2 regions of the Kitasatospora sp. NPDC058184 genome follow, and region 2 is predicted to be linked to the other one. Evidence: riboswitches for the same ligand, from Rfam matches in the RefSeq annotation. Region 2 holds a riboswitch; the other holds the start of a gene.

Region 1 (14,442 bases), on a different contig from region 2:
GTGATCACCGCGACCGCGCGCCGGCTGGCCGAGCAGGTGGAGATCACCGGCGGGGTCCGGCTGCTCGGCGTGGGCGTCGCCCAACTCGCCGACTACACCCAGGAGGACCTGTTCGCCCAGGCGCTGCGGGAGGAGGCCGCGGAGCACGCGGAGGCGGCGGCCGAGGCCGAGGAGGCCGAGGCGGAGCCGGAGGCCGTCGTGGTGCGGCGGTGGGTGCCCGGACAGGACGTCCGGCACGAGGAGTTCGGTCCGGGCTGGGTGCAGGGCAGTGGCGTCGGGAGGGTCACCGTACGGTTCGAGACGCCGTGGGACGGGCCGGGGCGGGTACGGACCTTCGCGGTGGACGACCCGGCGCTCGAACCGTCCCGGCCGCTGCCGCTGCGCCGGGACGCGGGTGCGGACGAGGGGCCGGACGGTGCGTCGGAGGGGAACGGCGGGCCGGGGGAAGGAGCCTGAAACGCGAAGCGGCCCCACCCGGTGGGGGAGTACCGGGTGGGGCCGATCACCGTGCCGGACCCCGTGCGTTCGTGATGCCCTCACGATGTACGGGGACCGGGCCCCGCGCCCTGTCCCTGAGCGCGGGGGCCGGACGCCTCGTCAGGCGTCGGTCTTGACCAGCTCGGGGCTGGAGTCCTGCTGGGCCGAGCCGCCGACGACCGTCGCGGTGGCGGCCGACGTGGTGCCGCGGATCAGGAACGGGACGATGCCGGCGACGACGCAGACCACGGCCGCGGTCCAGAACGCGTGCTTGTAGGCGTCCAGGGTGGGCAGCGACAGCGGGATCTGCGGCGGCAGCTTCATGGTGTCGCCGGTCAGGATGGCGGCCATGACGGCGGTGCCGATCGCGCCACCGACCGTGCGCAGCACGGAGTTCATGCCGTTGGCGATACCGCTCTGCTCGACCGGGACGGCGCCGTTGATGTAGGCCGGCATCGCGGCGAAGGCGAGGCCCACGCCGAGGCCGAAGATCGCCGAGGCGGTGTAGATGTCGCCCTCGTGCCCGTGGCGCACGGCCAGGTAGGCCATCGCGATGGCGCCGAGGACGCCACCGAGGACCAGCGGCAGGCGCGGGCCGCGACGGGCGATCAGCAGGGCGCCGACCGGGGCGGCGACCATCGAGCCGATCGCGGACGGCAGCAGCAGGAGGCCGGCGTGCAGCACGCTGGCGGTGAAGCCGTAGTGGGTCAGCTTCTCCGGGGTCTGGGCGAAGTTGCTGATGACCATGAAGGAGCCGTACATGCCGAAGCCGATGAGCAGGCCGGCCACGTTGGTGAAGGCGACGGCCGGACGGGCCATCATCTTCATGTCCACCAGCGGGTGCGCGACCTTGGTCTCGATGATCCCCCAGATCAGGGCGACCACGGCGGCGACGGCGAACAGGCCGAGCGTCTTGTTGGAGGTCCAGCCCCAGTGGTTGCCCTGGCTGACCGCGACCAGCAGCGCGGAGAGCCAGCCGGCCAGGGTGAGGGCACCCAGCGGGTCGGCGCCGCCCTCCTTGTCGGTCACCGGGTCGGTCGGGACGCGGAAGGCGACCAGGGCGATCGCGATCAGGCCGAAGACCAGGCCCATCCAGAAGATCGACTTGTAGTTCCAGTGCTCCAGCAGGAGACCGGTCGCGACCAGGCCGAGGCCGGAGCCGACGCCCATCGAGGCGCTGATGGCGGCGACGCCGCCGGTCACCTTCTGCTTGGGCAGCTCGTCACGGACGATGCTGATCGCCAGCGGCAGGACGCCACCGCCGGCGCCCTGGAGGACACGGGCGACGACCAGCCAGGTGAAGGAGTGGGTGCTGACCGCCAGCGCCGAACCGGCGACCAGGCCGGCCAGCGAGATCAGCAGCATCGGCTTGCGGCCCCGGAGGTCGCCGAAGCGGCCCAGGAGGGGAGTCAGCACGGCTGCGGAGAGCAGGTTGGCGGTCATCAGCCAGGTGACGCTGGACGCGGAGACGTGCAGTTCCTTGGCCAGCGAGGGCAGGATCGGGACGACCGCGGTCTGCACCACGCTGAACGACAGCATCGCCAGGATGAGGGCCGGCAGGACCCGGGCGCTGCTCTGCTTCTCGGCCGCGGTGGTGGGCTGTGGTGCCTCACTCACGGTTGCTTCCTCCCGTACATAGTGAATGAACTGAAGTAACCATGCAGGGAGATACTTCAGAGTGTCAAATATCGAGTGGTTAAGTTTTGGCAAAGGTGAACGGTCGGGTACGTGACAAGGGCTGTGGTGGGGGTGGCAGGTATGGGGAGGGTGCCTGCGGTGGGTGTGCGAGAGGGGCCCCGGACGGTGTCCGGGGCCCCTCTTCGCGGGTGGTGTCAGACGAGCGGGCGCAGTGCGGCCGGGCGGGGTGAGTCGGTGGCGGGGGGTGAGGCGGGGGGTGGCGTCGAGCCGGCCGGGGAGGTGTTCTGGGTGGCGGTGGTGTCGTGGACCTCGACGTGCTCGCGGCGGAGCTCCTCCCGGACCACCTCCTCCGTCGTGTAGCGCTCGACGACCAGGCGGACCCGCTCGACGGGCGCGAGGTACTTGCGGACCACCGCGCGCTCCTCGCGGAGGGTGACCTCCTCGACGGCCTCGGCGATGTCCTTCTCGCTGAGCGTGGCGCGCTCGGCGTCGCTGACCGGCATCCGTTCGACCCGGACGCGCTCGTGGACCACGGGGATGCGGCGCTCGACCTGTTCGGTCGTCACGTACTTGCGCAGCTTCGCGGTGCCGAGGGTGTGCCACTCGGTGGTGACCTCCAGCCGCTCCTCGCGGCAGGTGATCTCGACCGGGCCGCTGGGGGCGGACGGGGCGCCGTCGGCGTGCGCGGCGCCGACGGTCGCCGCCGGGGCGGGCGTAGACGCGGGGGCGGGGGCGGGCTGCGACTGCGGCCTCGGCTCCACGGTGGGTGCGACGGGCGCGGCCGCCGGGGTGGCGGTGGTGGCCTCGGGGGTGCTGAGCATCCGCATGTCGGCCTCCGGGGCGGTTCCGGTGCTGTCGGCGACCGCGGCGGTGACGGCGGCGGTGGGCGGGGCAGTGGCGACGGGGGCTCTGGCCGGGGCGGGCTCGGGAACGGGATCGGGGGAGCGCTCGGGGGTGTGGAAGGTGAGCGACTTCGCCGGGGCCGCCGCGGTCGTCGTGGCGGCGGCGGCCGCCGCCGTGGTGCCGAAGTCGAGGTCGGCCTGCTTGGGCCGGCTCCCGTTCTCGTGGCTCGGGCGGCCGTCCATCGGGGTGTCGAGCCCGTAGTAGCGGTACAGCTGGAGCTCCTGGGCGGGGGACAGGTGCTGGCCGACGCCGAAGTCCGGCGACTCCTTCACCAGCGACTTGTCGTACGGCACCCGGAGCTCGTCGCCGGCGAACTCGCTCGTGGTCAGCGGGACGAAGGCGTCCCGGCCGAAGATGCCGGTCCGGACCGCGGCCCACTCGGGCCGGCCGGTGGCGTCGTCCAGGTAGACCTCGTCGACCGTGCCGATCTTGTCTCCGTTGCGGTCGACGGCCTTGTGACCGATGAGGTCCCGGGGGTCGATGTCGGTCTGCACTCTTTCCTCCCGTGCGCTGAGCTTGCGGAACTCCCGCAGGAAGGCGGCCGGAGCACCCGTTCCGTCCGCCACTTCACACCAAAAGCCATGAATCGGACGGACGCGAGCGGGGTGCGCCGGACGGGCTGTGCGCTGGACCGTCCGGGGGACGCGCGTAGACCCCGAACGACCTGACGCACCCGTGATCGGGGGGCCTCCCGCTGGTACCCTGGGCGACGACCGCAGAGCCCGCTCGGGAGAGTCTCCGACTGCGAAAGCCGCTGGTCGGAGCGCCGAAGGAGCAACTCCTCCCCGGAATCTCTCAGGCATCCGTACCGTGTGGGGTAGGTCACTCTGGAAAGCAGGGCAGGAGCGTCGGCGCGGAAGCCGGCGATCACCACCCTCACCGACGGTGCAAGCCGACGGAGCGCCCACAGCGCCCCGTGCGGGTGAAGCTCTCAGGTCCCGATGACAGAGGGGGAGGCCTGTCGGGTCCGCCCGCCCAGGTTCGTCCGCTGTCCGCAGCGGCGAGGCCGGCCGGCGTGCGTACCCCCGCCGGTCCGTGACCAGGAGGCCTCGACCACCATGAACGCCCAGCCGAACGCGGGACGCCCCACCGGCGCCTCGACCCTCACCGAGCTTGAGCTGGCCAGCCCCTTCGAGAACCGCCACATCGGCCCCGACGCCGCCGCGCAGGAGAAGATGCTGGCGTCCGTCGGCTACGGCTCGCTGGACGAGCTCGCCGCCACCGCGGTGCCCGAGGCGATCCGCTCCATCACCGCCCTGGACCTGCCCGCGGGCCGGACCGAGGCCCAGGTCCTCGCCGAGCTGCGCGAGCTGGCCGGCCGCAACCAGGTGCTCCAGCCGATGATCGGCCTGGGCTACTACGGCACCTTCACCCCGCCGGTGATCCTGCGCAACGTCATGGAGAACCCGGCCTGGTACACCGCCTACACCCCGTACCAGCCGGAGATCTCGCAGGGCCGCCTGGAGGCGCTGCTCAACTTCCAGACCCTGGTCTCCGACCTGACCGGCCTGCCGACCTCCGGCTCCTCGCTGCTGGACGAGGGCACCGCGGCCGCCGAGGCGATGGCGCTGGCCCGCCGCGTCACCAAGGTCAAGGGCGGCGTCTTCCTGGTCGACGCCGAGACCCTGCCGCAGACCGTCGCGGTGATCAACACCCGTGCCGTGCCGACCGGTGTCGAGGTCGTCGTCGCCGACCTGTCCGAGGGCATCCCGGCCGAGATCGTCGAGCGCGGCGTCTTCGGCGTGCTGCTCCAGTACCCGGGCGCCACCGGTGTGGTCCGCGACCTCACTGCGGTGATCGAGCAGGCGCACGGCCTGGGCGCGATCGTCGCCGTCGCCGCCGACCTGCTCGCGCTGACCCTGCTCAAGTCCCCGGGTTCGCTGGGCGCCGACATCGCCTGCGGCACCTCGCAGCGCTTCGGCGTGCCGATGGGCTTCGGCGGTCCGCACGCCGGCTACCTGTCGGTGCGCGCCGAGTTCGCCCGCTCGCTGCCCGGCCGCCTGGTCGGCGTCTCCGTCGACGTCGACGGCAACCGCGCCTACCGCCTGGCGCTGCAGACCCGCGAGCAGCACATCCGCCGCGAGAAGGCCACCAGCAACATCTGCACCGCCCAGGTGCTGCTCGCCGTGATGGCCTCGATGTACGCCGTCTACCACGGCCCCGACGGCCTGGCCGACATCGCCCGCCGCACCCACCGCTACGCCGCGGCCCTCGCCGAGGGCCTGCGGGCCGGCGGCGTCGAGCTGCTGCACGGCGAGTTCTTCGACACCGTCACCGCCGTCGTCCCGGGCCGCGCCGCGGAGATCGCCGCCGCCGCCCGCGCCAACGGCATCAACGTCCACCAGGACGGCGCGGACCGGATCTCCGTCTCCACCGACGAGACCACCACCCGCGAGCACCTGGCCGGCGTCTGGGCCGCGTTCGGCGTCCCCGCCGTCGAGGTCGCCGAGGCCGCCGAGACGCTGCCCGCCGCGCTGCTGCGCGAGGACGAGTACCTGACCCACCCGGTCTTCCACAGCCACCGCTCGGAGACCGCCATGCTGCGCTACCTGCGCCGCCTGTCGGACCGGGACTACGCGCTGGACCGCGGCATGATCCCGCTGGGCTCCTGCACCATGAAGCTCAACGCGACCACCGAGATGGAGGCGGTGACCTGGCCGGAGTTCGGCCAGCTGCACCCCTTCGCGCCGATCGACCAGGCCCAGGGCTTCCTGACCCTGATCCGCCAGCTGGAGCAGCAGCTGGTCGAGGTGACCGGCTACGACGCCGTGTCGATCCAGCCGAACGCGGGCTCGCAGGGCGAGCTGGCCGGTCTGCTGGCCGTGCGCGCCTACCACCACGCCAACGGCGACACCCAGCGCGACGTCTGCCTGATCCCGTCCTCGGCGCACGGCACCAACGCGGCCTCCGCGGTGATGGCCGGCATGCGCGTGGTCGTGGTGAAGACCCTGGTCGACGGCGACGTGGACGTCGAGGACCTGAAGGCCAAGATCGAGCAGCACCGCGACAACCTCGCCGTGCTGATGGTCACCTACCCGTCCACCCACGGCGTGTACGAGACCCAGATCACCGACATCTGCGCCCTGGTGCACGAGGCCGGCGGCCAGGTGTACGTGGACGGCGCCAACCTGAACGCCCTGGTCGGCCTGGCCAAGCCGGGCAAGTTCGGCGCGGACGTCTCGCACCTGAACCTGCACAAGACCTTCTGCATCCCGCACGGCGGTGGCGGCCCGGGCGTCGGCCCGGTCGCGGTGCGCGCCCACCTGGCGCCGTACCTGCCGAACCACCCGCTGCAGCCGGAGGCCGGCCCGGCCACCGGCGTGGGCCCGATCTCGGCCGCGCCGTGGGGCTCGGCGGCCATCCTGCCGATCTCCTGGGCGTACGTCCGGCTGATGGGCGGCGAGGGCCTCAAGCACGCGACCCAGGTCGCGGTGCTGAACGCCAACTACATCGCCAAGCGCCTGGCGCCGCACTTCCCGGTGCTCTACACCGGTCCGGGCGGGCTGGTCGCGCACGAGTGCATCATCGACCTGCGCCCGCTGACCAAGGAGACGGGCGTGACGGTGGACGACATCGCCAAGCGCCTGATCGACTACGGCTTCCACGCGCCGACGATGTCCTTCCCGGTGGCCGGCACGCTGATGATCGAGCCGACCGAGTCCGAGGACCTGCACGAGATCGACCGCTTCTGCGACGCGATGATCACCATCCGGGCCGAGGTCGACAAGGTCGGCTCGGGCGAGTGGGCGGCCGACGACAACCCGCTGCGCAACGCCCCGCACACCGCCGCCACGCTGGCCGGCGACTGGGCGCACGGCTACTCGCGGCAGGAGGCGGTCTTCCCGGCGGGCGTGAACCCGGCGGACAAGTACTGGCCGCCGGTGAGCCGGATCGACGGCGCGTACGGCGACCGCAACCTGGTCTGCTCCTGCCCGCCGCTGGACGAGTACGGCGTCTGACCCGACCGGGCCCAGGTGGTCCGGGTCGGACGGCAGGGCCCCGGCGGAGTTCTCCGCCGGGGCCCTGCCCGTCTGCGCTGGTCGGCGGCTGCCCCCGCCGTACGGTCGGACCGGGTGGTCAGGCCGCGTGGGCGACGGGGCGGCGCGGGGCGATCACCCGGCCGTCGGGCAGCAGTTCGCCGGTGTCCTCGAACAGGACGACGCCGTTGCAGAGCAGGCTCCAGCCCTGCTCCGGGTGACGGGCCACCGATACGGCCGCCTCGCGGTCCTCGGACTCGGCCGTCGGGCACTCAGGACGGTGCTGGCACATGCGTACCCTCGCTTCGCTCTGCGATCCTCCCCGTGGTGCGGTCGCCGGAGGTGGTGCCGTCCGGGGCCGCCGCGGTGGTCGGATCCTGTCCGCGCGCCGGCCAAGTGTGGGCCGGCGCCCAAGTGGGTAGGACAGGGGGTCCTTCCACGCTGGTTCCCAGTGTCGGCATCCCGGGAGCCGCGCGCAGGGATTTCGTGACATGCGCCACAACTCCCGGGTAGAGATCACCCGTTCAGGTGGGGCCGACGGGAAAAGGCGCACCGGTGGGTCAGTCGGGACATGGCCCGTTGGGGCCATGTCGAATGGCCCGGACGGGTGGTCACCGTTCGGGTGAGGGTTTGGAAGCGGGCGCGCGGGCGCGGTCGAGGGCCGCCGGGCGGGTGGGCCCGGCGGCCCGTGGGGCGTCGGCGGGTCAGGAGGTGCCGAGCAGCAGTGGCCCGGCGAGCGGGGCGCGGGCGAGCAGCGGCAGCAGTTCGGCGGCGGGCCGGGCGCGGTGCGCGGCGACGCCGAGCGGGGCCGGGGCCAGGGGGATCAGGAGGTCGCCGTCCGGGTCGGTGTCGGGGTTGTGCAGCCAGAGCGCCGTGGCGTACTGGCCGGGGAAGGTCAGCAGCCGGGGCTGCCGGCGGGTCCGGGAGCCCTGGGCGAGCTGCCAGGCCTCGCGCAGCGCCCGGACCGTCGAGTCGAGGTAGGGGCCGGCGGTGAAGTGGGAGAAGCTGTGGCCCTCGGCGCTCTGCACCACCTCGGCGGCGGCGGCCACCTCGGCGCCGTCCTTGATCAGGAAGCGCCAGCCGGTGCGGCGGGCGGCCGGCAGCTCCGGGCGCGGGCCGTTCAGGACGTGCACCGCGAGCGGGTGGGCGGGGAGCAGTGGGCCGGTCGGATGGCGCAGTGCTGCGGCGGCGGGCTGGCGCAGCGCGGTCTCCGAGTCGAGCGCGCCCAGGACGGCGCGCAGGGCGCTCGGCGGGGGCTGGGGGGTTTGCAGAGTCATGGCGGGGTCCGCCTCTCCAAGCGAGATCGGCGTGCGAGTGCGGCATACCGGCGTGGCGGGGCGACGCGTCGTCGGTGACGGGGCCGGGCCGTGTCCGGTTGTGCAGGATCGCGGTGCCGGCGCGGTCGCCGCCTCGACGAGGGCTTTCGGGGCGAGGCGGACCGGCCGGAGCGCTGTGCGAATTCGAACAGGTGCGCAGGGTGATCTGTTTATCACAGGCTGTGGTGTCGGGCAAGTCCACAGTTCGTCTGATTTTCCGTCAGATGCCTTGCATTGCAAGCCAGTACGCACGTTCGGGTATCGATCTTCGCGGTGGGCATCATGCTTGCACGGTCGGTCGACCGGGTGCTCGACGGGGTGGCTCTGGAGGAGGGGACCGTGGGCGAGAAGGTCGTGGCGACTCGGGCGGAACTGGCGGACCGGCAGCTCTACCGGCGCAAGCTCCACACGTGTCTGGACGTGCTCGGACGGATGATCCGGGAGGACCGCTTCGACCGGCCGCGGGCGGTGATGGGCCTGGAGATCGAGCTCAACCTGGCCGACGAGCAGGGCCTGCCGGCCATGAACAACGCGCAGGTGCTGAGCGCGATCGGCTCCAGCGACTTCCAGACCGAACTGGGCCGCTTCAACATCGAGGTCAACATCACGCCGCACCGGCTCTGCGGCCACGTGTTCGAGGAGCTGCGCGAGGAGATCGACACCGGGCTGCGCTACGCCGACCGGCAGGCGGCCGAGGCGGGCGCCCGGATCGTCATGGTGGGCATCCTGCCGACGCTGGAGCACGCCCACACCGGGCTGGACGCGATGAGCCACAACCAGCGGTACAGCCTGCTCAGCGACCAGATCCTGGCCGCCCGCGGGGAGGACATCGCGCTGGACATCGAGGGCGTCGAGCACCTCCAGCTGGAGTCGATCACCATGGTGGCCGAGGCCGCCGCCACCTCGCTCCAACTGCACCTCCAGGTGACCCCGCAGCGGTTCTCCTCGGTGTGGAACGCGGCCCAGGCGATCTGCGGGCCGCAGCTCGCGCTCGGCGCCAACTCGCCCTTCCTGTTCGGGCGGGAGCTGTGGCGGGAGACCCGTCCGGTGCTCTTCCAACAGGCCTGTGACACCCGTACGGCGGAGCTCAAGGCCCAGGGCGTGCGCCCGATCACCTGGTTCGGCGAGCGCTGGGTGGACTCGGCGTACGACCTGTTCGAGGAGAACCTGCGGTACTTCCCCGCGCTGCTGCCGATCTGCGACGACGAGGACCCGATGAAGGTGCTGGCCTCCGGCGGCGCGCCCAGGCTCGCCGAGATGCGGCTGCACAACGGCACCATCTACCGCTGGAACCGCCCGGTGTACGACATCGCGGGCGGGGTGGCGCACCTGAGGGTGGAGAACCGGGCGCTGCCGGCCGGGCCGACGGTCGCCGACACGCTCGCCAACGCCGCCTTCTACTACGGACTGGTGCGGGTGCTGGCCGAGCAGCCCCGGCCGATCTGGACCCGGCTGCCGTTCGAGCGGGCGGACGAGAACTTCCAGCAGGGCGCCCGGTACGGCATCGACGCGGTGTTCCAGTGGCCGCGCTCGGGGCGGGCCGGGCGCGGCGGCGGGCTGCAGACCGTGTCCGCGGTCGACCTGGTGCTCAACGAGCTGCTGCCGATGGCCTACCAGGGGCTGGACGAGTGGGGCGTGGAGCCCGCCGACCGGGACCGCTACCTGGGCATCATCGAGCAGCGCTGCCTGCGCCGCACCAACGGCGCGTCCTGGCAGACCGCCACCTTCCACCGGCTGCGCGAGCAGTACGGGATGGACCGGCCGGCCGCGCTCGCGGCGATGACCAGGCGCTACGCCGAACTCATGCGCGGCGGCGAGCCGGTGCACACCTGGCCGGTGGGCTGAGCCCTCCCCGTCGGGGCGGTCCGGCGGCTGTGTCAGGATGATCGCTCCGGCGGTCGGCCGACGGCCGGAGCGACCGCCCGTCCGCTGGAGCCCCCGTGACCACCGTCCCGACCGCGCCGGAGACCGCGAAGCCCACCCGTCGGCTGTTCGGCGCGGAACTGCTGATCGTCCTCGGCCTCTCGCTCGGGGCCAGCGGGATCAGCGCGCTGATCAGCTTCACCGGCTCGCTCACCGAACCGCTCAAGCTCGGCCAGCAGGTCGCCACGCTGAACGGCTCGCGGGCGCCCGGGCGGCCCTGGCTGGACCTGGTGTGGCAGCTGTACTACATCGGGCGCGGGCTGATGCCGGTGGTGCTGGTCGGGTACCTGCTGGTGCGCGAGGGCGTCGCGCTGCGGGTGCTGGGCTTCGACCTCGGGCAGAAGCTGCGCGACCTGGGGCGGGGCGCCGCCGTCGCGGCCGCGATCGGCGGGTCGGGGCTGGCGCTCTACCTGGCCTCGCAGGCGGCCGGGTACAACCTGACGGTGGCGCCGTCCGGGCTGCCGGACGTGTGGTGGCGGGTGCCGGTGCTGCTGCTGTCGGCCTGGCAGAACGCGATCCTGGAGGAGGTCGTCGTCCTCGGCTACCTGCTGCGCCGGGTGGGGCAGGTCGGGTGGTCCTGGCCGGCGGCGGTGGCCGCGAGTTCGGTGCTGCGCGGCTCCTACCACCTCTACCAGGGGGTCGGCGGGCTGGTCGGCAACATGGTGATGGGCGCGGTGTTCTGCCTGCTGTACCGGCGTTGGGGGCGGGTGATGCCGCTGGTGGTGGCGCACGCGCTGATCGACACGGTGGCCTTTGTCGGGTACGCGCTGCTGGCCGGGCACGTCAGCTGGCTGCCGACCCCTTGAGCGACCGCGCCCGGCCGCGCGGCGGACGGGCGAGCAGCCGGTCGACGTGCCGGCGCTCCAGGCCCTCGCCGGGGTCGACGGGCAGCAGCAGGCGGTCCCGGCGCAACTGGGAGCGGCGGACCAGCCGCGGCGGGATGACGTCGTCCACCCAGGCGAACGGCCGGCCGGCGGCGTAGCGCAGCAGCGGGGCCCACTTGGCGGCGGAGAACAGCTCCATCAGCGGGACGCGCGGGTCGCCGGGCTGCGGGACGTAGCCGGTGAAGGTGACCACCGGGAGCGGGTCCAGGCCGATCGCCGGGGCGATGTGGGTGTTCGCGTTCTCCTCCCACGTCGTCGCCCAGACCAGGTCGTACGTTCCGGCGAGCTCGCGCAGCCAGGCGCCGTGCCGGGCGGACAGCAGGACGGTGTAGCCGAACAGGGTGTGGGTGTCGAACCCGGCGTCCGGGTGGGGGCGGACCGGGTTGAGGACGCCGTCGACGTCCAGGAACAGCAGTGGCTTCGGCACCGGTGGCCCCTCGGAGACGGTGGTGTTTCCTGACACTTCGGACGTCACCCGCGCACCGTCGGTTGCCCACGGGCGGGCGCACGCGGGGCGCACAGGGGGCTCACGAAGCGGGCGCGGGCTCGCTGACGGGCACCGGTGCGTCCGTCGTGCCCCGACGGCTCAGCCGGCGCACCTGCGGGTCCAGCAGGACGACCGCGCTGAGCACCAGACAGGCGGCGGCGCACGCCCACAGCGCGCCCGACAGGCCGAGCGCCACGGCGGCGGGGCCGGCCAGCGCGGTGCCGACCGGGGCCAGCGAGTAGGAGCCGAGCTCGTCGTACGCGGTGACCCGGGAGAACATCTCCTCGGGTATCTCCTGCTGGAGCGCGACCATCCAGTTGACGCCGAAGACGGTGACGCCGACGCCGGACAGGAACATCGCGACGACCAGCAGCGGCAGCGGCACCTCGGCGGCGAGGGCCAGGGCGGGCACGCCGAACAGGAAGACCCCCCAGTTGCCGACCAGCAGGATCCGGCGCGGCCGCCAGCGCGTCATCAGCACGCCGGTGGCCACCAGGCCGACGCCGTAGGCGGCCATCGCCAGGCCCCAGGCGCCCGCCCCGCCGAGCCGCTCCTTGGCGGCGGTCGGCCCGTACACCGACTCCACCGCATTGATGCAGGCGACCAGCACCGAGAACTGGAGCACGATCACCCAGAGCCAGCGGCGGGAGGCGAACTCCCGCCAGCCCTCGCGCAGGTCGCGCAGCATGCTGCTGCCGGAGGACGGGGGGGCCTTCTCCGGCTCCAGGAAGAAGCGGAGGGCGGCGGCGACCAGGAAGCACAGGGCGTCCAGCGCGAGCACCCAGCCCGGGCCGACGAGGGCGGTGAGCGCCCCGCCGAGGGCGGCGCCGCCGATCTGGGAGGCGTTGAGGCCCATCCGGAAGACCGCGAAGGCGCGGGCGGCGTGCTCCTGGGGGACGGCCTGCATGATCATGCCGCCGGAGGCGGGGGAGTAGAGGGCGTAGCCGGCCCCGCCGGCCGCGGAGAGCGCCAGCATCTGCCAGAGCCGGACGTCACCGGTCAGCACCAGGGCGGCCAGGACGGCCTGGGAGACCCCGCTGAACACGTTGGCGGCGACCATGATCAGGTGGCGCGGCAGCCGGTCGGCGAGGGTGCCGCCGACCACCATCAGCAGGACGGTGGGCACCAGCCGGGCGGCGGTGACGTAGCCGACCTCGGTCGTGGTGCCGCCGGTGCCGAGCACGGCGAAGGCGGTGGCGATGGGGGCGCCGGCGTTGCCGAGGCCGCTGACCACGGTGGCGGCGGTCTGGATGCGGAAGTTGCGGCTCGCCCAGGCGAAGCGGCGTGAGGGTGGGGTCGGCACCCGGAGACTATGCCGTGGGGGCGTACGGGTGTCCATCCGGTTGTCGTACCGGGGCGTCGGGAGGGTGGGGTTTCAGCCGAGCTCGCCCCGTCGGCCGAGTTCGCTCCGTCGGCCGAGGTGGCGCCGTACGTCGAGGTCTGCCCCGTCGGCCGTGCCGACCCCGTCAGCCGAGGTGGCCCCAGAGGAAGGTGACGGTGCGGCGCCAGGCGATCCGGGCCTGGAGCGGGTCGTAGGTGCCGATCAGGTTCTCGTCGTTCATGAAGGCGTGCCCGGCCGGGTAGAAGTGGATCTCCGGGCGGACGTCGGTGGCCTCGCCGATCCGGATCGCCGCCTCGTCCACGGCGGCCATCGGGATCGAGCCGTCCAGCTCGCCGAAGTGGCCGAGCACGTGGGCGGTCAGGCCGCGGTAGTCGAAGTCCGGGTCGGGCGGCAGGCCGTAGAACGGGACCACGGCGGCCACCCTGTCGCCGGCCCGGGCGGCCAGCAGCAGGGCGAAGCCGCCGCCCATGCAGAAGCCGACCACGCCGACCGCGTCGCCGACCACGCCGTCCAGCGCGAGCAGGTGGTCGACCGCCCCGGCCAGGTCCTCCACCGCCCGGTCGACCGGCAGCTCGCGCCGGAAGCGGGCCGCCTCGGTGCCGTCGTGGGTGGTGGCGCCGCCGAACAGGTCGGGGGCGAGGACGGTGAAGCCCTCGGCGGCGAAGCGGTCGGCCATGTCGGCGATGTGCGAGGTGAGGCCCCACCACTCCTGCACCACCACCAGGCCCGGTCCGACGCCCTGCGGCGGGCGGGCCAGGTAGCCGTGCGCGGTACGGCCGTTGCTCGGGAAGGTGACGTTCTGCCGGGAGCCGCCCTGGTCAGGCATGGCTTCCTCTCGGTGGGTCGGGCCGCGAGCGGCGGGAGTTCGGCGGGGCGGTCCGGGTCAGCCCATCTCCTCCAGGGCGCGTCCCTTGGTCTCCTTGATGCAGAAGGCCACGAACGGGATGGAGAGCAGCGCGAAGGCCGCGTAGATGACGTACGTCGCGGAGAGGTTCCAGTCGGCGAGGTCCGGGAAGCTGACGGTGATCGCCCAGTTGGCGATCCACTGCGCCGAGGCGGCGACGGACAGCGCCAGCGCGCGGATCCGGTTGGGGAACATCTCGCCGAGCAGGACCCAGACCACCACGCCCCAGGAGAAGGCGAAGCAGAGCACGAAGACGTGCGCGGCGACCAGGGCGACGGTGGCGTGGGTGTTGTCCAGGGTGGCGGTGTCGCCGGTGCCCTCCCGGTAGGAGAACGCCCAGGCGGCGGTGCCCAGCGCGGCCGCCATGCCGATCGAGCCGGCCAGGGCGAGCGGCTTGCGGCCGATCCGGTCCACCAGGGCCATCGCGATCACCGTGCCGATCACGTTGATGATCGAGGTGGAGAGGCTGATCAGCAGCGAGTTGGACTCGTTGATGCCGACCGACTGCCACAGCAGGGACGAGTAGTAGAAGATCACGTTGATGCCGACGAACTGCTGGAACACCGAGGCGCCGATGCCGACCCAGACGAT
Region 2 (14,442 bases):
GCGAGCTCTCCCCGGACGACGCCGCGCTGCTGGCCGCCGTGTCGCCCCGGCTGGAGGCGGCCGACGCCTTCGTGATCGTCACGCCCGAGTACAACCACAGCTTCCCGGCCCCGCTGAAGAACGCCATCGACTGGCACAACCGGCAGTGGCACGGCAAGCCGGTCGGCTTCGTCTCGTACGGCGGCCTGTCCGGCGGCCTGCGGGCGGTCGAGCAGCTGCGGGTGGTGATGGCCGAGCTGAACGCCGCCACGATCCGCAACACGGTCAGCTTCCACGGCGCCTCGCAGTGCTTCGACGCCGAGGGCAAGGCGATCGACCCGGCCGCCGACACCGCCGCCAAGACCATGCTCGACCAGCTCACCTGGTGGGCGCAGGCACTGCGGGACGCCCGCCGGGCCCGCCCGTTCGCGGCCTGAGCCGGGGAAGGGGGCGGACGGCATGGCCACGGAACAGAGCGGGGGCCAGAACAAGGAGCAGGCCGACGAGCGGCCCAAGCCGCCGCTGCTCGGCGTCGTCGGACTGATGCTCGGCATCTTCCTCTCGGCCCTCGACGGCCAGATCATCGGCACCGCGCTGCCGACCATCGTCGGCGACCTCGGCGGGCTGGAGCACCTCTCCTGGGCGGTCACCGCCTACCTGCTGACCTCCGCCGCCGCCACCCCGCTCTGGGGCCGGCTCGGCGACCTGTACGGGCGCAAGGGCGCCTACCAGTGGGCGGTGGTGGTGTTCCTGGCCGGCTCGGTGCTGGCCGGACTCGCCCAGGACATGGGGCAGTTGATCGCCTTCCGGGGCCTCCAGGGGATCGGCGCGGGCGGGTTGATGGTCGGCGCGCTCTCGGTGATCGGGGTGCTCGTCCCCGCCTCCGACCGGGCGCGGGTGCAGTCGGTGGTCGGCGTGCTGATGCCGATCGCCTTCGTCGGCGGACCGCTGCTCGGCGGCTTCCTCACCGAACGGCTGAGCTGGCGCTGGGCCTTCTACGTCAACCTGCCGGTCGGGCTGGTCGCGCTGCTCGCGGTCGGCGTCGGGGTACGGCTGCGGACGGAGCGGGTGCGCGCCCCGTTCGACTGGGCCGGGGTCGCCCTGCTGACCACCGGCATCCTCGCGCTCACCCTGGTGAGCAGCTGGGGCGGCACCGCCTACTCCTGGACCTCCCCGGTGCTCCTCGGCACGGCGCTCGTCGCGGTGGTCGCGCTGGGCTGGTTCGCCCGGACCGAACTGCGCGCCCCCGGGCCGCTGATCCCGCCCGCGCTGTTCCGCGACCGCAACTTCACGGTGGCGCAGGTGCTCGGCTTCCTCACCGGCGCGGTGATGATCGCCCTGGTCGGCTACCTGCCGCTCTACCTGCAGCTGGCCCGGGGCGCCTCGCCCACCGCCGGCGGGCTGCTCCTGCTGCCGCTGATGCTCGGCATGATGGGCACCCAGCTGGTGACGGCGCGGCTGATGGGCCGGCCCGGCGGCGAGCGGCGCTACCCGCTGCTGGGCGGCGCGGTCACCCTGGCCGGCGGCGCGCTGCTGCTGCTCCTGCGCACCGACACCCCGATCGCCGTGGCCTCGGCCCTCACGGCCGTCGCCGGGATCGGTCTCGGCCTGGTGATGCAGAGCACCCTGCTGACCTCGATGGGGGCGGTCCGGCCGCAGGACATGGGCGCGGCGATGGGCGTGGTCACGCTGCTGCGGAGCATCGGCGGCTCGCTCGGCATGGCGGCGCTCGGCGCGGTCTACACGGCGCGGCTCACCGACTCCCTCACGGAGCGCCTCGGGTCCGCCGAGGCCGGCCGGCTCACCGGCGGAGGGCTGACCCCGGCCTCCCTCGACGGGCTCCCGGCGGCCGTCCGCGACGCCGTCGGGGCGGCGGTCACCGGCGGCCTGCACGGCACGGTCGTGGGCGGGGTGCTGCTGGCGGCCGCGGCGACGGCCCTCGCCTGCCTGGTCCGCCCGCGGCAGGGAGCGGCCAGGGAGATCAAGCCGGCCGACACCCCCGCGAAGGCGGCCACGGCCGGGTGATCCGGAGCACGCGCAGGCCCCCGGGCGGAACGGGGGACCGCCCGGGGGCCTGCGGAAAAGCCGGTCAGCTCAGCACTCGATGACGTTCACGGCGAGCCCGCCGCGCGAGGTCTCCTTGTACTTGATCTTCATGTCGGCCCCGGTCTCCTTCATCGTCTTGATCGCCTTGTCCAGCGAGACGTGGTGCCGTCCGTCGCCGCGCAGCGCCATCCGGGCCGCGGTGACGGCCTTGACGGAGGCCATGCCGTTGCGCTCGATGCAGGGGATCTGGACCAGGCCGCCGACCGGGTCGCAGGTGAGGCCGAGGTTGTGCTCGATGCCGATCTCGGCGGCGTTCTCGACCTGCTCGGGGGTGCCGCCGAGGACCTCGGCGAGGCCGCCCGCGGCCATCGAGCAGGCGGAGCCGACCTCGCCCTGGCAGCCGACCTCGGCGCCGGAGATGGAGGCGTTCTCCTTGAAGAGCATGCCGATGGCGCCGGCGGCGAGCAGGAAGCGGACGATGCCGTCGTCGTCGGCGCCCGGGATGAAGTTCAGGTAGTAGTGCAGGACGGCCGGGATGATCCCGGCGGCGCCGTTGGTCGGCGCGGTGACGACCCGGCGGCCGGAGGCGTTCTCCTCGTTCACGGCCATCGCGTAGAGGGTCACCCACTCCATCGCGTTGGCCGGCCCGATGCCCTCGGCGCGCAGCGCGCGGGCACCCGAGGCGGCCCGGCGGCGGACCTTCAGCCCGCCCGGCAGGATGCCCTCGCGGGACATGCCGGCCCGCACGCACTCCTGCATCACGGACCAGATCTCCAGCAGACCGGTCCGGATCTCCTCCTCGCTGCGCCAGGCCTTCTCGTTCTCCAGCATCAGGCCGGAGATCGACAGCCCGGTCTCCCGGCTGAGCCGCAGCAGCTCGTCGCCGGTGCGGAAGGGGTACTTCAGCACGGTGTCGTCGGGCTTGACCCGGTCCGCGCCGATCGCGTCCTCGTCCACCACGAAGCCGCCGCCGACCGAGTAGTAGGTCTTCTCCAGCAGGGTCGAGCCGTCCGCCGCGTACGCCCACAGGGTCATCCCGTTGGCGTGGTACGGCAGCGAGCGGCGGCGGTGCAGGATCAGCTGGGTGTCCGGGTCGAAGTCGATCGGGTGCTCGCCGAGCAGGTTGATCCGCTTCTCGGCGAGGATCCGCTCGACGTCCTTGTCGGCCTGGTCGACGTCGACGGTGCGGGGCGAGGCGTTCTCCAGGCCGAGCAGGACGGCCTTCGGGGTGCCGTGGCCGTGGCCGGTGGCGCCGAGCGAGCCGTACAGCTCGGCCCGTACGCCCGTCACCCGGTCCAGCAGGTCCTCGGTGCGCAGTCGGCGGGCGAACATCCGGGCGGCGCGCATCGGGCCCACGGTGTGGGAGCTCGACGGGCCGATGCCGATGGAGAAGAGGTCGAAGACGCTGATGGCCACGGGGGACGTCCTTGTCTGGTCTCGTGGAAGGACTTGCGGGCAGGGAGGGGCCGACACGGGACGGGGCACCGCGCGCACTTCCAGTGTGCGCGGTGCCCCGGGGTGCCTGGTACGCCGGAGGGGTGAGGCCGGTCACCCCGCCCGAACGATCACCGGAGTGATCAGAGGTTCGGGTAGAGCGGGTACTTCGCGGCCAGGGCGGAGACCCGGGCCTTCAGCGCGTCGGCGACGGTCTCGTCGAAGGCGGGCTTGAGCGCCTCGGCGATGATGTCGGCGACCTCGCGGAAGTCCTCGGCCTGGAAGCCGCGGGTGGCCAGGGCCGGGGTGCCGATGCGCAGGCCCGAGGTGACCATCGGCGGGCGCGGGTCGTTCGGGATGGCGTTGCGGTTGACGGTGATGCCGACCTCGTGCAGCCGGTCCTCGGCCTGCTGGCCGTCGAGCTGGCTGTTGCGCAGGTCGACCAGGACCAGGTGGACGTCGGTGCCGCCGGAGAGCACGCTGGCGCCGGCCTCGGCCACGTCGGCCTGGAGCAGGCGCTCGGCGAGGATGCGGGCGCCGTCCAGGGTGCGCTGCTGGCGCTCCTTGAACTCCTCGGAGGCCGCGACCTTGAAGGCGACCGCCTTTCCGGCGATCACGTGCTCCAGCGGGCCGCCCTGCTGGCCGGGGAAGACCGCGGAGTTGATCTTCTTGGCGAACTCGGCCTTGGACAGGATGACGCCGCCGCGCGGGCCGCCCAGGGTCTTGTGGGTCGTGGTGGTGACCACGTCCGCGTAGGGCACCGGGTTCGGGTGCAGCCCGGCGGCCACCAGGCCGGCGAAGTGCGCCATGTCCACCATGAGCAGCGCGCCGACCTCGTCGGCGATCCGGCGGAACGCGGCGAAGTCGAGCTGGCGCGGGTAGGCGGACCAGCCGGCGATGATCAGCTTCGGCTGGTGCTCCTTGGCGAGGCGCTCGACCTCGGCCATGTCGACCTGGCCGGTCTTCTCGTCCACGTGGTACGCGGCCACGTTGTAGAGCTTGCCGGAGAAGTTGATCTTCATGCCGTGGGTCAGGTGACCGCCGTGGGCCAGGCTCAGGCCCAGGATGGTGTCGCCCGGCTGGATCAGCGCGAACATCGCGGCGGCGTTGGCCTGCGCGCCGGAGTGCGGCTGGACGTTGGCGTGCTCGGCCCCGAACAGGGCCTTGATGCGGTCGATCGCGATCTGCTCGACCACGTCGACGTGCTCGCAGCCACCGTAGTAGCGGCGGCCGGGGTAGCCCTCCGCGTACTTGTTGGTGAGCACCGAGCCCTGGGCCTCCATGACCGCCACCGGGGCGAAGTTCTCGGAGGCGATCATCTCCAGGGTGGTCTGCTGGCGGTGCAGCTCGGCGTCGACCGCGGCGGCGATCTCCGGGTCGAGGGCGTGCAGGGACTGGTTGAGAACAGTCATGGTGTGGTCTTCCCGGGAGGAGGAGGGAAAGGGGCCAGGGCGGGACGGACCGCGGTGCGGCGGCCCGTCCCGTCGGGGGCTCAGCCCTGGGGGTTGGTGAGCGCGTCGTACTCGTCGGCGCTGAGCAGCTCGTCGGTGGCCTCGACGCGCACCTTGAACAGCCAGCCGCCCTCGAAGGGGTCGCTGTTGACGAGGGCGTTGTTGTCCAGGACGTCCGGGTTGACCTCGGTGACCTCGCCGGTCACCGGGGAGAACAGGTCGCTGACCGACTTGGTGGACTCCAGCTCGCCACAGGTCTCGCCGGCGGTCACGGTCTCGCCGACCTCGGGCAGCTGCACGTAGACGATGTCACCGAGCGCGTCCGCGGCGTGCTTGGTGATACCGATCGTGGAGACACCGTCCACGGCGGCCGTCAGCCACTCGTGCTCCTTGGTGTACTGAAGGTGCTGGGGGTTGCTCATGGCGTCATTCTCCAGGATGGGAAGCGGGTACGACGAAGCGGGCCGCCGCGCGGACGGCTGCGACGTGCGCGTATGGGAAAACGGGGGGCGTGCGAGGGGTCAGCGGGCGCGCTTGTAGAACGGCAGCGCCACGACCCTGACGGGCTCGTGCTTGCCGCGCACGTCCACCGCGACGGTGGTGCCGGGGGCGGCGTGGGCGGCGTCGACGTAGGCCATCGCGATCGGCTGCCCCAGGGTCGGGGACGGCGCGCCGGAGGTGATCCGGCCGATCGGCTCGCCCTCGGTGGAGACCACGGTGTACTCGGCGCGCGGCACCCGCTTGCCGTCGGAGACCAGGCCGACCAGCACCTTCGGCGGGTTGGTCTCGGCCGCGGCGGCGGCCGCCTCCAGGGCCTTGCGGCCGACGAAGGCGCCCTCGTTGGTGGTCTTGTCGAAGCGGACGACCCGGCCCAGGCCGGCGTCGAACGGGGTCAGGTCGGTGGACAGCTCGTGCCCGTACAGCGGCATGCCGGCCTCCAGGCGCAGCGTGTCGCGGCAGGACAGGCCGCAGGGGACCAGGCCGCGGTCCGCGCCGGCGGCGGTCAGCGCCTGCCAGACCGGCTCGGCGTCGGCCGGGTGGCAGAAGATCTCGAAGCCGTCCTCGCCGGTGTAGCCAGTGCGGGCGAGCAGCACCTCGCGGTCGGCCACGAAGGCCGGGAGGATCGCGTAGTACTTCAGGCCGGGCAGGTCGGCGTCGGTGGTGTCGGCCAGGATGCCGGTGGCCTCCGGGCCCTGGACGGCGATCAGCGCGTAGGTGTCGCGGTCGTCGGTGACGACGGCGTCGAAGCCCTTGGCACGGGCGATCAGCTCGTCGAGGACCAGCTGGGCGTTGGAGGCGTTGGCGACGACCAGGAAGGCGTCCTCGCGCAGGCGGTAGACGATCAGGTCGTCCAGGATGCCGCCGTCCTCGGCGCAGATCATGGTGTAGCGGGCGCGCAGCTCGCCCAGCGCGGAGACGAAGCCGACCAGGGCGTGGTCCAGCATCTCGCCGGCCTGCGGGCCGGTGACGGTGATCTCGCCCATGTGCGAGAGGTCGAACAGGCCGGCCTTGGTGCGGACGGCGAGGTGCTCCTCGCGCTCGCTGCCGTAGCGCAGCGGCATGTCCCAGCCGGCGAAGTCGGTCATGGTCGCGCCGAGGGCGCGGTGCAGCGCGTCGAGCGCGGTCAGGCGGAGGGACGACATGGCCAGGAACTCCTCGGTCGGGGCACTCAGGGGTGCACGCACCGGACCGGACCCGCTGGGGGGCCGACCCTGCGCGCGGGCATGCGGCGGCGTGGGTCTCCCCATCTGTCGTCGAACCTGAGAGCTTCACCGCCCCGCCGCCCGCAGCCGTTTCCAGCTTGGGGGACAGCATGACGGCTTGCACCGTGGGTGGGCGCACGACAGGGCCGGGCGCCGCTTTCCAGATGTGCCTAACCCGTGCGGTAGGGGTGCCTGAGAGATTCCGGGGAGGACTTGCTCCTTCGGCGCCGGCTGTGCCTGAGCGGCACTCCGGGCTCTCCCGCGCGGGTTCGAGCGGCCGGTATGGAGTTGTGGGGGCCCGCGGCGCATGCCGTCGGACGGGCACATCATGGCACGTCCCGGACGACGAGGGGAGGGGGGACCCGGTCACACCGCGCGGGACCCGAACACGAGTCCTGACCACACCCCCGCACGCCTCTAGACTGCTGCGCGTCGGTGCGGCAGTGGGCGGCCGACGGCAGAGGGCGGAATCGGCGGCGCATGGGGTACCCGGTGGAGCAGCAGCAGGGGTGGGGCGGACCGGAGGAGGCGCCGGCGGGCGGCTCCTGGCCGGCCAACGAACTGGAGCAGGTGCTGACCGCGGCCCTGGGCGACCCGGGCGCGACCCCACGGGTGTTCGAGGTGCTGGCGCGCAGCCAGGTGTGGGTGCCGCTGCCGGCCGGGGCCGACCCGCAGGGCCAGGCGCTCGACCTGCCGACCATCGAGCTGGGCGGCGACCCGTACGTGCCGGTGTTCTCCTCGCAGGAGGTGTTCCTCCAGCAGGCGCCGGGGATGGCCTTCGCGATCGCGCCGGTGTGGGAGTTCGCCCGCGGGCTGCCGCTGGGCCTGGGCATCGCGGTGAACCCGGACGCGCCGGTGGGCCTCCCGGTGCCGCCGCAGGGGGTCGCCGAGCTGCGCCGCGGCCCGCGCGAGGACCGCTGGGAGCAGGCCGAGGGCGCCGCGGAGCCGACCGGCGGCCGGGTGGCGCTGCGCGAGCCGGTGCCGGGCGAGGACCCGGAGCACTTCCTGGCCGCCTGCCGGAGCGAACTGTCGGCGCTGCCCGGTGTGTTGACCGCCCGCAGGGCGCTGGCCAGCATCGAGGGCGAACCGACCGTGATGTTCGTGGGCGTCCAGTTGGACCCGGCGGCCCCGGCCGACCCGGCCGCGGTGAACGAGGCACTCGGGCGAGCGCTGGGAACCGCGCCGCTGCCCGGGGGCGTCCACCTCGTACTGCTCGACCTCGCCGACGACCCGGTGGTCGAGTGGCTGCTCACCCGGGTACTGCCTTTCCACACGCGGGCGTGAGCGGGTCCGGATCAGAGGCACGTCGCCGTGGCGGTGGCCGGTGCCGCGCCATAGGGTGCGTGCAGACGGCCGACGGGTCGGCGGGTTGAGGGAAAGAGGCGCGGCGAGGTGGGCGCATGAGTGCGGGAACGGGAGCGGGCGGTGTGCCGGGGCCCTGGGGCCAGGCACCGGCCGGGCGCCCGGGAGCTGATCCCGGCGCGTTGGAGCGCGCCCTGCGCGACGTCGCGCCGGAGCGCTACGACGCGTACGAGCGGCTGCTGCACGCGCTGGCGGACGGCCGGGTCTGGATGCTGCTGTGGCACGGTACGCCGGGCAGCCCGGACGCGCAGTACGGGAATATGGAGATCAGCGGCCACGGCTACGCGCCGGCCGTCACCTCGCCCGAGCAGCTGACCGCCTCCGGCTGGGCGCGGGCCCACGAGGTCGTCTCCGGCCGGGAGATCGCGGCCTCGCTGTACCGCACCCGCTGGGGCCTGTGGCTCAACCCGCACGCCCCCGGCGGCGGCGTCGGCGTGCCCTGGGCGGACCTGCGCCGGGTCGCCGCGGGCCTGGACCGGCTGCCGGCCGGGCCGTTGAAGCTCAGCGAGCCGCAGTTGAACGCCCAGCCGTTCTTCGCGCTGCTGGAGCGGCAGGCCGCCGAGGTGCGCGCGGTCCGGGCGCTGCGCCGGGCCTGGGTGCAGCCCGCGGTGGGGGAGCCGTACCTGGCCATCGGCCTTGACCTCTACGAGAGTTCGCCGCCGGCGGTGGAGGCGGTGCGGGCGCTGATGCAGCGCGCGATCGCGGTGGCCCCGGAGGGGCTTGCGGTGTCCACGGTGGCGATGTCGGACGAGTACGACCCGGTGGCGCTGTGGATGCGCGCCAACGCGCGGCCGTTCTTCGACCGGGAGGCGGGCCGCCCGCCGACCGGCCCGTACCCGCCGGTGCCCCCGCCGCCGTACCCCGGGCAGTCGATGCCGGGCTACGCGTACGGCACCCAGCCGCCGGCGCAGGGCTGGCAGCAGCAGCCGCAGCGGCCGTGGCCCGGCTACCCCGGGCGCTGAATCCCAAAACCCATTCTCCGAAGCCGACTTGATTGTCCGTCAAGTCGGCTTCGATGCTTTCCGGACGAATTTCCGGATGTGCGGCCCGGTCATCTTGACATGGCAGTTACAGCCATGTGAAGAGGTATATGCCGAAGATCGGGGAGGTGCATGCACGCAGATCACAGTTGGGCATCTGTCGGTTGTCAGGGCTGGCGCAAGCCAGTTCGGATGGCAGAGAGTTCTGCGCAACGCACCGCGCGTGCTGGAACCCCACAAAGGTGAGCGCGCACGCCGACAAGCCCGTCCACGCGACGCCCATCCCGCGTGGTGGCAGTGCCTGTGCACGACGCACTGCCGTCAACACCCGCTCCTCCTAAGCACCTCCGCACGTCCGCAGCCGCACCGCCGAAGACGGCGACCGGCACCCGTGGGCCGGCCACCGTCGGCGAGGGGACCAACTGACCATGACATCCGTGACCACCGCCGGGAACGAGCCGGAGGCAGCAGCCGCCGCCGGCCCGGCCAAGAAGATCGAGGGCCGCTCCCTCGGCCAGATCGCCTGGACCCGCTTCAAGCGGGACAAGGCCGCCGTCGCCGGCGGCGTCGTGGTGATCCTGCTGATCATGCTCGCCGTGCTGGCCAAGCCGATCGAGTCGATGTTCGGGCTCGACCCGGACGCCCTCCACCAGGACCTGCTGGACGCCGACCTCGGCGGCCTGCCGTTCGGCGACTGGGGCGGCATGAGCCTCGAACACCCGCTCGGCATCGACCCGCTGCAGGGCCGTGACCTGCTCACCCGCGTCATCGAGGGCTCCTGGGTCTCCCTGCTGGTCGCCTTCGGCGCGACCCTGCTGTCCAACACCATCGGCACCGTGCTCGGCATCATGGCCGGCTACTACGGCGGCTGGGTGGACACCGTGATCAGCCGGGTGATGGACGTCTTCCTGGCCTTCCCGCTGCTGCTCTTCGCCATCGCGATCTCGACCTCGCTCCAGGGCGGAGCCTTCGGCCTGCACGGCCTGCCGCTGCACATGCTGGTGCTGATCTTCGTGATCGGCTTCTTCAACTGGCCCTACATGGGCCGGATCGTGCGCGGCCAGACGCTCTCGCTGCGCGAGCGGGAGTTCGTCCACGCGGCCCGCAGCCTCGGCGCCCGCGGCCCGTTCATCCTGTTCAAGGAGCTGCTGCCCAACCTGGTCGGTCCGATCCTGGTCTACTCGACCCTGCTGATCCCGACCAACATCCTCTTCGAGGCGGGGCTGAGCTTCCTCGGCGTCGGCATCCAGCCGCCGCAGGCCTCCTGGGGCGGGATGCTCCAGGACGCGATCCGGTACTACCAGGTGGACCCCCAGTACATGGTGGTCCCCGGTCTGGCGATCTTCGTCACCGTGCTCGCCTTCAACCTGCTCGGCGACGGTCTTCGCGACGCCCTCGATCCCAAGAGCAACTGATCCCGCCGCACATGACCACGCATCATGTGATGCGCCGTCAAGGCTCTCCTTCACCGCCTCCCATCCCCAAGGGGTTGATCTCACCCATGCGTAGGTCCCGTACCGTCGCCCTGACCGCGGCCGCAGCCGCCGCCGTCCTGGTCGTGACCGGTTGCACCAGCTCGTCGAAGGACACCGGTTCCGCCTCGTCCTCCGGCACCGGAGGCGGCTCCGGCGCCAACGCCGCCACCAAGGGCATCGTCAACGCCTCGGACAAGAAGGGCGGGACGGTCACCTACGAGATGAAGGGCACCCCGGACTCGCTCGACCCGGGCAACACGTACTACGCGTACATCTACAACTTCTCGCGCCTGTACGCCCGCTCGCTGACCACCTTCAACCCGGCGCCGGGCGACGAGGGCAACAAGCTCGTCCCCGACCTCGCCGAGTCGATGGGCCAGGTCAGCGCGGACGGCCTGACCTGGACGTACAAGCTGCGCAAGGGCCTGAAGTACGACGACGGCACCCCGATCTCCTCGAAGGACGTCAAGTACGCCGTCGAGCGCTCGAACTACGCGCTGGACGTGAACTCCAACGGCCCGGTCTACTTCCGCGAGCACCTGGTGGACAACGCCACGCCGTACGCCGGCCCGTACAAGGACAAGGAGGGCGGCCTCGACTCGATCGAGACGCCCGACGACACCACGATCGTCTTCCACCTGAAGCAGCCCTTCGCCGACTTCGACTACCTGGTCAGCGCCCCGCAGACCGCGCCGGTCCCGCAGGCCAAGGACACCGGCTCGGAGTACGTGAAGAAGATCGTCTCCTCGGGCTCCTACAAGTTCGAGTCCTACGAGGACGGCAAGCAGGCCGTCCTGGTCCCGAACACCAACTGGGACGCGAGCACCGACCCGATCCGCAAGCAGCTCGCGGACAAGATCGTGCTCCGGATGAACATCGACCAGTCCACCATCGACAAGGACCTGCTGGCCGGCAACGCCCAGGTCGACCTGGTGGGCGGCGGCGTCGACCCGCAGACCCAGGCGCAGATCCTCCAGAACCAGAAGCTGAAGGCCAGCACCGACAACGCCTACGGCGGCCGCCTGGTCTACATGGCGATCAACTCCAAGCTCGCGCCGTTCGACAACATCGAGTGCCGCAAGGCCGTGCAGTACGCGGTCGACAAGGTCTCGGTGCAGACCGCCCTCGGCGGCCCGATCCGCGGCCAGATCGCCAACACGGTGCTCCCGCCGGACATCCCGGGCCACCAGGACTTCAACACGTACGAGACCAAGGACAACAAGGGCGACGAGGCCAAGGCCAAGGAGGCCCTGAAGGCCTGCGGCAAGGAGGGCGGCATCAACACCGTCCTCTCCGCCCGCACCGAGCGCGCCACCGAGGTCGCCGCGGCCACCTCGATCCAGGCCGCGCTGAAGAAGGTCGGCATCAACGCCGAGATCCAGCAGTACCCGCAGGGCAAGTACCTCCAGGACAGCGCCGGCTCCCCGCAGTTCGCGGCCGAGCACAACATCGGCCTGATGATGATGCAGTGGGGCGCCGACTGGCCGACCGGCTACGGCTTCCTCCAGCAGATCGTCGACGGCCGCACCATCAAGCCGTCCGGCAACAACAACCTGGCCCAGCTGGACAACCCCGCGGTCAACAAGCTGCTCGACGACGCCGCGATCAACCCCGACAAGACGGCCCGCGAGAAGATCTACGGCGACGTCGACAAGAAGGTCATGGACCAGGCGGTCTACGTCCCGCTGACCTACTTCAAGGTCTTCCTGTACCGCCCGGACAACGCCACCAACGTGGTCTCCACCTCGGCGTTCTCGGGCGAGTACGACTACCTGAACATCGGCGTCAAGTAAGAGCCTGGCTCCGCATCCCTGAAGGCAGGTGAAGGCAGCGGCGCCCGCCGCCGTCCGGAAGATCCCGGACGGCGGCGGCCGCCGGAGCCGCCCAACTGTGTTTGCCTACATCATCCGCAGGATCTTCGCGGCGGCGATTTTGCTGCTGGTCGTCAGCGCGGTCACCTTCGCGATCTTCTTCCTGCTCCCGCGCCTCGCGGGCGAGACGGCCGACCAACTGGCCGCCCAGTACATCGGGAAGAACCCGTCGCCGGACGCGATCGCGGCGGTCAAGCAGAACCTCGGCCTCGACCAGCCGCTGTACACCCAGTACTGGAACTTCCTGAAGGGGCTGGTCAGCGGCGCCGAGTACCACTTCGGACCGGAACCGGCCACCTGTCACGTGCCCTGCTTCGGCTACTCCTTCAAGAACCACCTGGAGGTCTGGCCCGAGCTGACCAAGCGGATCCCGATCACCATCTCGCTCGCCGCCGGTGCGGCCGTGCTCTGGCTGGTCTCCGGCGTCGCCACCGGCGTCGTCTCCGCCCTGAAGCCGCGCTCGATCTTCGACCGGCTCTCCATGGGCGTCGCGCTCGCCGGCGTCTCGCTGCCGGTCTTCTTCACCGGCGCGCTGCTGCTCACGCTGTTCAGCTACGAGTGGCCGATCCTGGACAACCTGCACTACGTCGACTTCACCGACGACCCGCTGATGTGGGCCCGCAACCTGATCCTGCCGTGGATCTCGCTGGCCTTCCTCTACTCCGCGCTCTACGCCCGGCTCACCCGCGCCGGGATGCTGGAGACCATGAGCGAGGACTACATCCGCACCGCCCGGGCCAAGGGCCTGGTCGAGCGCAAGGTCGTCGCCCGGCACGGGCTGCGCGCCGCGCTCACCCCGATCGTCACGATCTTCGGCATGGACCTCGGGCTGCTGCTCGGCGGCGCGCTGATCACCGAGCAGGTCTTCTCGCTCCAGGGCGTCGGCCAGTTCGCCGTCCAGGCGATCTCCGACAACGACCTGCCCAAGATCCTCGGCGTCACCCTGCTCGCCGCCTTCTTCATCGTCGCCTGCAACCTCGTGGTCGACCTCCTGTACGCCCTCGTCGACCCCCGGGTGAGGCTCTCGTGACCGACCTCCAGAAGGACCCGGCGGCCGCGCCCGCCCCGGCCGGCGACCCCTTCCTCTCCGTGCGCGACCTGCGGATCCACTTCGACACCGACGACGGCCTGGTCCGCTCGGTGGACGGGGTCAGCTTCGACCTGCACAAGGGACGCACCCTCGGCATCGTCGGCGAGTCCGGCTCCGGCAAGTCCGTCACCTCGCTCGGCATCATGGGCCTGCACCGCTCCAAGCGGGCCCGGATCAGCGGCGAGATCCGGCTGAACGGCGAGGACCTGATCGCGGCCGGCCCGGACCGGGTGCGCCAACTGCGCGGCCGCGAACTGGCGATGATCTTCCAGGACCCGCTGACCGCGATGCACCCCTACTACACGGTGGGGCAGCAGATCGTCGAGGCCTACCGGGTGCACCACCCCCAGGCCACCAAGAAGCAGGCCCGGACCCGCGCGGTCGAGATGCTCGACCGGGTCGGCATCCCGCAGCCGGACCGCCGGGTCGACGACTACCCGCACCAGTTCTCCGGCGGCATGCGCCAGCGCGCCATGATCGCCATGGCGCTGGTCAACGACCCCTCGCTGCTGATCGCCGACGAGCCCACCACCGCCCTGGACGTCACCGTCCAGGCGCAGATCCTGGACCTCATCCGCGACCTCCAGGAGGAGTTCGGCTCCGCGGTCATCATCATCACCCACGACCTCGGGGTGGTCGCCGAACTGGCCGACGACATCCTGGTCATGTACGGCGGCAAGTGCGTCGAGCGCGGCCCGGCCGAAACCCTCTTCGACGCGCCCGAACACCCGTACACCTGGGGCCTGCTGGGTTCGATGCCGCGACTGGACCGGGAACTCCAGGACCGGCTGGTGCCGGTCAAGGGCACCCCGCCCAGCCTGATCAACGTGCCGTCCGGCTGCGCCTTCCACCCGCGCTGCCCGTACGCCGCCCTGACCGACGGGCGCTCCACGAGCGAGGTCCCGGCACTGGCCGAGGCCGTGCCCGGGCACTTCGCGGCCTGCCACCTGGCGGCCGGCGAGCGGCACCGCATCTTCGCCGAAGAGATCGCGCCCCGGCTGTGAGCCCGGCCTCGTACCACCTTTCTGGAGAGAACCGATGACGGACACTC

The links. Region 2 has a riboswitch for glycine ahead of gcvT (glycine cleavage system aminomethyltransferase GcvT). Riboswitches for the same ligand answer to the same signal wherever they lie in the genome.
Region 1: another riboswitch for glycine. It lies ahead of gcvP (aminomethyl-transferring glycine dehydrogenase); the one in region 2 lies ahead of gcvT (glycine cleavage system aminomethyltransferase GcvT).

The regions. Positions count from the first base shown of each region.
Region 1 covers NZ_JBHVVE010000018.1:11,500-25,941, forward strand. Annotated here, with positions in the region: gene ACFVXH_RS29220 (DNA polymerase IV) at 1-456, shown strand, start outside; gene ACFVXH_RS29225 (MFS transporter) at 598-2,094, opposite strand; gene ACFVXH_RS29230 (PRC and DUF2382 domain-containing protein) at 2,310-3,512, opposite strand; glycine riboswitch at 3,736-3,839, shown strand; gene gcvP (aminomethyl-transferring glycine dehydrogenase) at 4,077-6,977, shown strand; gene ACFVXH_RS29240 (DUF5999 family protein) at 7,096-7,287, opposite strand; gene ACFVXH_RS29245 (hypothetical protein) at 7,700-8,272, opposite strand; gene ACFVXH_RS29250 (glutamate--cysteine ligase) at 8,651-10,156, shown strand; gene ACFVXH_RS29255 (CPBP family intramembrane glutamic endopeptidase) at 10,252-11,040, shown strand; gene ACFVXH_RS29260 (HAD domain-containing protein) at 11,018-11,545, opposite strand; gene ACFVXH_RS29265 (MFS transporter) at 11,646-12,908, opposite strand; gene ACFVXH_RS29270 (dienelactone hydrolase family protein) at 13,072-13,773, opposite strand; gene ACFVXH_RS29275 (sugar porter family MFS transporter) at 13,831-14,442, opposite strand, start outside.
Region 2 covers NZ_JBHVVE010000004.1:448,796-463,237, forward strand. Annotated here, with positions in the region: gene ACFVXH_RS10555 (NADPH-dependent FMN reductase) at 1-416, shown strand, start outside; gene ACFVXH_RS10560 (MDR family MFS transporter) at 439-2,004, shown strand; gene ACFVXH_RS10565 (L-serine ammonia-lyase) at 2,074-3,441, opposite strand; gene glyA (serine hydroxymethyltransferase) at 3,603-4,871, opposite strand; gene gcvH (glycine cleavage system protein GcvH) at 4,952-5,332, opposite strand; gene gcvT (glycine cleavage system aminomethyltransferase GcvT) at 5,432-6,553, opposite strand; glycine riboswitch at 6,784-6,885, opposite strand; gene ACFVXH_RS10585 (enhanced serine sensitivity protein SseB C-terminal domain-containing protein) at 7,094-7,897, shown strand; gene ACFVXH_RS10590 (enhanced serine sensitivity protein SseB C-terminal domain-containing protein) at 8,014-8,937, shown strand; gene ACFVXH_RS10595 (ABC transporter permease) at 9,384-10,370, shown strand; gene ACFVXH_RS10600 (ABC transporter substrate-binding protein) at 10,457-12,223, shown strand; gene ACFVXH_RS10605 (ABC transporter permease) at 12,321-13,331, shown strand; gene ACFVXH_RS10610 (ABC transporter ATP-binding protein) at 13,328-14,395, shown strand; gene ACFVXH_RS10615 (ABC transporter ATP-binding protein) at 14,430-14,442, shown strand, end outside.